Regions from separate parts of the Exiguobacterium sp. s150 genome, predicted to be linked through region 1. Evidence: a T-box and tRNA genes for the amino acid it is inferred to sense, from the RefSeq annotation. Region 1 holds a T-box; the other holds one or more tRNA genes.
What was found. The T-box of region 1 lies ahead of KNP76_RS03410 (valine--tRNA ligase). A T-box ahead of a tRNA ligase gene usually reads a tRNA of that ligase, here a tRNA-Val.
Positions count from the first base shown of each region.

Region 2: it encodes a tRNA-Val, which carries the amino acid that the T-box ahead of KNP76_RS03410 (valine--tRNA ligase) is inferred to sense. The anticodon was not compared.

Region 1 is NZ_JACSMC010000003.1:126,800-130,212, forward strand. It holds gene KNP76_RS03410 (valine--tRNA ligase) at 1-1,954, opposite strand, end outside; T-box leader at 2,011-2,234, opposite strand; gene hemL (glutamate-1-semialdehyde 2,1-aminomutase) at 2,282-3,413, opposite strand, start outside.
Region 2 is NZ_JACSMC010000046.1:11,653-15,065, forward strand. It holds gene KNP76_RS14805 (pyrroline-5-carboxylate reductase family protein) at 1-585, shown strand, start outside; gene KNP76_RS14810 (DUF554 domain-containing protein) at 628-1,332, opposite strand; tRNA gene KNP76_RS14815 (tRNA-Val) at 1,491-1,563, opposite strand; gene KNP76_RS14820 (GNAT family N-acetyltransferase) at 1,651-2,208, opposite strand; gene KNP76_RS14825 (DMT family transporter) at 2,276-2,590, opposite strand; gene KNP76_RS14830 (DMT family transporter) at 2,587-2,937, opposite strand; gene KNP76_RS14835 (TetR/AcrR family transcriptional regulator) at 2,928-3,413, opposite strand, start outside.

The DNA of each region.
Region 1 (3,413 bases):
AGTTACAGAACTCTTCCCAGATGAAGTTGTACAAGTAGCGACCGGCTTCGCCGAACTCGTACTTGTCGACGAGACGCGTCACTTGGTCGACCGTGTCGTTCAAGCGCGTGAGAATCCATTTGTCAGCAAGCGTCTTCTCACCTGAGAGATCGATATCTTCGAACTTCATGCCGTCCATGTTCATGAGAGCGAAACGGCTCGCGTTCCAAATCTTGTTCGCGAAGTTCCAAGTCGATTCGATCTTCTCCCAATAGAAACGGAGGTCGTTTCCTGGTGTTGACCCTGTGAGGAGGAACCAGCGGAGCGAGTCGGCACCGTATTGGTCGATAACTTCCATCGGGTCGACACCGTTCCCGAGCGATTTCGACATCTTGCGGCCTTCCGAATCGCGGATGAGACCGTGGATAAGGACGTCGTTGAACGGTTGCTTCCCTGTGAACTCGAGCGATTGGAAAATCATACGCGATACCCAGAAGAAGATGATGTCGTAACCCGTGACGAGTGCACTCGTCGGGAAGTAACGGTTGAAGTCTTTCGCATCCGTGTCCGGCCAGCCCATCGTCGAGAACGGCCAGAGCGCTGACGAGAACCACGTGTCGAGCACGTCTTCGTCTTGCGTCCAGTTCTCGCTGTCCGCTGGTGCGTCTTTTCCTACATATACCTCGCCCGTCTCGTTATGGTACCAGGCCGGGATGCGGTGGCCCCACCAGAGTTGACGGCTGATACACCAGTCGCGGATGTTCTCCATCCAGCGGAGGTACGTGCCTTCGAACCGCTCCGGGACGAAGTTGACTTTCGTGTCGTCATGTCCTTGCGCTTCGAGCGCCGCTTTGGCGAGCGGCTCCATGTCGACGAACCACTGTTTCGAAAGATATGGCTCGATGACCGCGCCCGAACGTTCCGAGTGACCGACCGAGTGCGTGTGCGGCTCGATCTTGACGAGCGTGCCGTCCGCTTCTAAATCTTTCACGAGTTGCTTGCGGCATTCGAAGCGGTCGAGCCCTTCGTACTTGCCTGCGTTCTCGTTCATCTTGCCGCCTTCGTCCATGACGAGGACGCGCGGGAGTTCGTGACGGTTCCCAATCTCGAAGTCGTTCGGGTCGTGTGCCGGTGTGATCTTCACGCAGCCTGTACCGAACTCCATGTCGACGTAGTCGTCCGCGACGATTGGAATCTCACGGTTCATGACCGGGAGCATGATCGTCTTGCCGACGAGGTGCGCGTAACGCTCATCTTTCGGGTTGACGGCAACGGCCGTATCGCCGAGCATCGTCTCCGGACGCGTCGTCGCGATCTCGATGTGGCCCGAACCGTCCGCGAGCGGGTACTTCATGTGATAGAACGCGCCTTCGACTTCTTGATAGATGACTTCGATATCCGAGACGGCAGTCTTTTGCGCCGGGTCCCAGTTGACGATATACTCGCCACGGTAAATCAAGCCTTTCTCGTACAAGCGGACGAATACTTCCTGAACCGCTTTTGAGAGCCCTTCGTCGAGCGTGAAGCGCTCACGCGAGTAGTCGAGGCCGAGGCCAAGTTTTGACCACTGGGCACGGATCGTGTCCGCGTACTCGTCTTTCCACTCCCACGTCTTCTCGAGGAACTTCTCGCGACCGAGGTCGTAACGCATGATGCCGTCCTCACGGAGCTTTTGTTCGACTTTCGCTTGTGTCGCGATGCCGGCGTGGTCCATCCCTGGGAGCCAGAGGACGTCATAGCCTTGCATGCGCTTCAAGCGCGTCAATAAGTCTTGGAGCGTCGTGTCCCATGCGTGTCCGAGGTGAAGTTTTCCTGTCACGTTCGGTGGCGGGATGACGATTGTGTACGGCTCTTTCGAGTCGTCCTCGTCTGCTTTGAATACGTCGTTCTCTAACCAGTAGTCGTACCATTTCGCTTCCGTCGCACTCGGGTCGTACTTCGTCGGCATGGTGATTTCGTTTGTCTCGTTGGCCATATATAATGCCCCCTCTATAAAATGTAAACACAAAAACGGCTTCTTTCGTCCTATACGCTAAGGACGAAAGAAGCCGAATCTTCCGCGGTACCACCTTAGTTCGCCAAACACGTTGGCGCCCTCAAAATCGAATAACGGTCGATGGACCGGACCTCTCTACTCGCGTTCAAAAGGTCAGCTCCGAGGCGACTTCCGCACCATCCTTCGCGGCCTTGCACCTAACGGCCGCGTCTCTGGGAAAGGATGTTTGTTGCGTACTATTCCTCATCATAGCTTTTGTTCGTATCTGTTAAACAATTGTAGCGACAGAAGCGGGTTCCGTCAAGATTAGAGTGAAAACTCTTCTTGTAGCTCTTTGAACGTCGCTTCGACCGCTGCGAGCGTCTGCTCGATGTCCTCGTCCGTATGCACGGTCGAGAGGAACAAGCCTTCGAACTGTGACGGTGGCAAGAACACGCCGCGCGCCGCCATCTTCTGATAATACGAGCGGAACATCTCGAGGTTGGCCGATTTCGCCTTCTCGAAGTTCGTCACTTTCTCGTTCGTGAAGAAGAAGCCGAACATCGACCCGGCACGGTTCGTGTCGTGCGGGATGTTGTATGTCTCGCCCGCTTTCGTGAAGCCTTCGGCGAGACGATCCGCTTTGCGTTCGAACTCCGCATAATGTTCCGGTTTGAGTTGCGACAGCGTCGTGTAGCCGGCAATCATCGCGAGCGGGTTTCCTGAGAGCGTGCCCGCCTGGTAAATCGGTCCTTGCGGCGCAATTTGTTCCATGATCTCGCGTTTCCCGCCGTACGCGCCGACCGGAAGACCGCCGCCGATGACTTTCCCGAGACACGTCAAGTCCGGCGTCACACCGAAGTAGCCTTGGGCACAGTTGTAGCCGACACGGAAGCCGGTCATGACCTCGTCAAAGATGAGGAGCGCGCCGTTTTGCTCCGTGATCTCACGGAGTCCTTCGAGGAAACCAGGCTGCGGTGGCACGAAGCCCATATTGCCCGCAGCCGGCTCGACGATGACACCTGCGAGGTCATCGCCGTACTTCTCAAACGCGACGCGGACCGCTTCTAAGTCGTTATACGGCACCGTGAGCGTGTGGCTCGCGAGTTCTTTCGGCACGCCCGGTGAGTCCGGGAGGCCGAGCGTCGCGACACCCGATCCCGCCTTGATGAGGAGCGAGTCGCCGTGACCGTGGTAGCAGCCTTCGAACTTCAAGATTTTCGTCTTGCCCGTGTAACCGCGTGCGAGGCGAAGTGCCGCCATCGTCGCTTCCGTACCCGAGTTGACCATACGCACCATCTCGATCGATGGGACGCGGTCGATGACGAGTTCCGCCATCTTCGTCTCGAGCTCGGTCGGTGTCCCGAACGTCCAGCCCTTCTCGGCCTGCTCTTGGATCGCTTTCGTCACGACAGGGTCACGGTGACCGAGGATGAGCGGTCCCCAAGAGAGGACGTAG
Region 2 (3,413 bases), on a different contig from region 1:
ATGCAACCAGATGGCGTGCTCCCATATGTACGTTCGAAGACGTGGACGAAGCCGCTCCTCATCTCTGTCGCGGCTCATATCGAGCCGGCAGAACTCGAGGCCGCTTCAGGACTTCCAGCTGTCTGTGCGATGCCGAACACCCCAGTCGCCTTCCGTGACGGGATGACGGGCCTTTGGTTCGGACCAGAGACAGACGAGTCTGTTCGCGCGACAGCGACCGCACTATTTGAACGCGTCGGCCGAACCGCCGTGACGGACGCGAAAACGATGTCCGCCTTCATGGCTGCCGCCGGCTGCAGCCCAGCGTTCTTCTATGAAATCGTCGGATCGATGACACCGGTCTTGACCGATGCCGGATTTGACGAGGCGACAGCCCGACAAATCGTCGCCCAAGCGATGAAAGGATCGGCCGAACTCCTGTTGCACGAGACGCGTCCGACTGACGCCTTAATCTCGGACGTGGCCGCGCCAGGAGGCCCGACCGACCGCGGTGTCGGCGTCTTGCGCGATCGTGACTTATCCGACGTCATGTCCGCTGCGCTCCGCGAAAGCGCGAAAGAAGACGTCGAACAACACCAATCATGACAAAAGGTCCGAAACGGTTGTATCACCGTTTCGGACCTTTTCTTATGAGAGCATATGTAAGATGGAAACGATGAGTGCCACGACCAATATACCCGGTAGGAGGTTGGCGACCCGGATGCGCGTGATACCCGCCAAGTTCAAGCCGATGGCCACAATCATGACCCCTCCAGTGGCCGTCATCTCAAGAATAAAGCTATCCATGAGCGATTCGGGCACAACTTTCATAATTTGAATCGCCAACAAGGCGATCGCACCTTGATACAGCAAGACCGGGACGGCCGAAAACATGACCCCGATCCCGAGCGAGGAAGCGAGGACGAGCGCGGTAAACCCGTCAATCAACCCTTTCGTATACAACACGTCGTGGTCGCCACGTAAGCCGCTGTCGAGCGCCCCGATGACAGCCATCGCCCCAATGACAAAAATGAGCGTCGCTGTAATGAAACCTTCGGCAATGCTCGACTTACTCTTTCCACCGATGCGCCGTTCCAATTGGTAGCCGACCTCATTCAATTTCTCGTCGAGTTTCCACCATTCCCCTAGCGCCGCCCCGGCGACAAGACTACCGATCACAATCAAGAAATTCTCGCTTTTTAGACCCATCTGCACACCGAGCACGACGACCGCAAGCCCGATCGCCGCCGTGACCGTCTCTTTCATCCGCTCGGGGATTCGATGGAACAAAAGGCCGAGCAACGTCCCGACGACGATGAGCGCCGCGTTGACGATGGTCCCTAACAACACCATCTCGTATCCCCCGTTTCTATATGTATTGAAAGCAATATACCAATCCGTTCCATTGGATGTCAATTGAAAAAAGAACAAAAAAAGAGCCACTTCTCGCAAGAAGTGGCTTCGCGGAAACCCATGTTCCGGTGGGTTTCGCATCGGGTTTGGCACCCAAGTGATTCTGACTGGGCTCGAACCAGCGACCTCTACCCTGTCAAGGTAGCGCTCTCCCAGCTGAGCTACAGAATCAGGTCGTGTCCTCTCTTAAGGACACTATTAATATATCAAGAAACTAATGCCTTGGCAACCGTTTTTTAAAAGTTTTTTTTAATTTTTTTAACGCGACATTTCCTGACGTTGAATGTGACGGCAAAGTCGTTCTAAATCACCAGCATATACCGATACGAGCATTCCCTCGTATTCCGTATCTCGATCCCAATGAAGTCCGTTCGCTTTCGCTACACGTTGTGATGGCACATTGTCCGGATGGATGAGCGAGATAATGTCTTTCTCCCCTTCCTCGAACGCATATTGCATGAGCCGAGCCGCCGCCTCGCGACCGTAACCCATATGCCAATGCTTCGGTGCGAGCCAATAGCCGACCTCAAGTTCGATTTTGCCGTCAAGCTCGTGTAACAACGTCCCGGCATGGCCAATCGGTTCGTCGCTCTCGAACGTCATCAATTTGAGTAACCCGGTCTGTCGTCCTGTCTTGTAGCGCGAAAGCTGTCGCTCGAACCATTCAATCGTCTGCTCATCCGTGAACGGTTTTCCGTCCGGGCTGATGAACCGCATCACCCGCGGGTCTTGTAGCAGCGATTTGACGAAATAAAAATCGGCAATCGTATATGGTTCAAGCCGTAAGCGCTCAGAGTGTAACTCGACATGCTTCATCGTTCCCGCCCCTTTCATTCACAGTCTTTACTCATTAATTCCCGTTATGAGGCAGGTTGAATCCTAGTTAAGCGATGACTTTCAATCCGACGACACTCCCGATGATGAGCGTCAAAAAGAAGATACGCCAGCGGTCGGTCGATTCATTCAAGTAAAGCATGCCGAGAATGACGCCTCCGGCCGCCCCAATCCCGACCCAAATCGAGTAGGCGAGTCCAAGCGGCAACGTCTCGAGCGAGCGGGATAACAAATAAAAACTGAGCGCGAACGTCACAATCGACAAGATTGACCATTTCAAAATTTGATAGCCTTTTGACTTCCCCATGAAAAAGACGGCAATCATCTCGGCCAGTCCCGCCCCAATTAAAAATGCCCAACTCATGCTGTCTCTCCTCCTGTCACTTGTTTCAACCCGATCACACCGATTAACAGTGTGCCGATAAAGACGAGCTTCATGCCGGTGAGCACCTCGTCAAACAAAATATTCCCGACGATGACCGTCCCGACAGCGCCGATCCCGGTAAAGACGGCATAGCCCGTCCCGGCCGGCAAGACGCGGAACGACAACGCCAATAAACCGAAGCTGACGATTAACAAGACGATTGTAACCAAGGTCGGGCCGAGCACAGTGAACCCGTTCGATAGTTTCATCGTCGTCGCCCACACGATTTCGAGCAGACCGGCGAGGACGAGCCACATCCATGCAAGTTGATCACGTTTCATGTCCATCCAATTCCTTTCTTAAAGATTTTGAAGGCAGCGCGTTGACGCTCGGAACGGTTCGTCTCGAACGTAAAGAGCGAGATGAGCGCGCCATCCAAAAAGCAATAATAAGCGTCATACACATCGTCAAGCGACTGCTCGGGCAACGCACCCTGCTCCATCGCAAGGCGGAACTGTTCTTTCTCAAACGCCTGCAGTTCAGTCTCCACGTCTCCGAGCGTTGACTCGATAAACGGTCTCAGCTCCGGTGGCGGGACGAGTAGCATCCGCTTCGTCAACATCCATGTCTCTTCTTCCCCAAAGAAACGGATCAGCGCTTGCACAATCGTCTCGATCCGTTCGAGCGGCGGGGCGTCGTAAGATTCGTCCCGTGCTACTTTCCAAACGTCATCGTACCGTGCTGCCATCGCTTCGACGACTTGCTTGAACAATTGCTCTTTTCCGTCAATATGGGCATAGAGTGACGCTTTTTTAATTCCCAC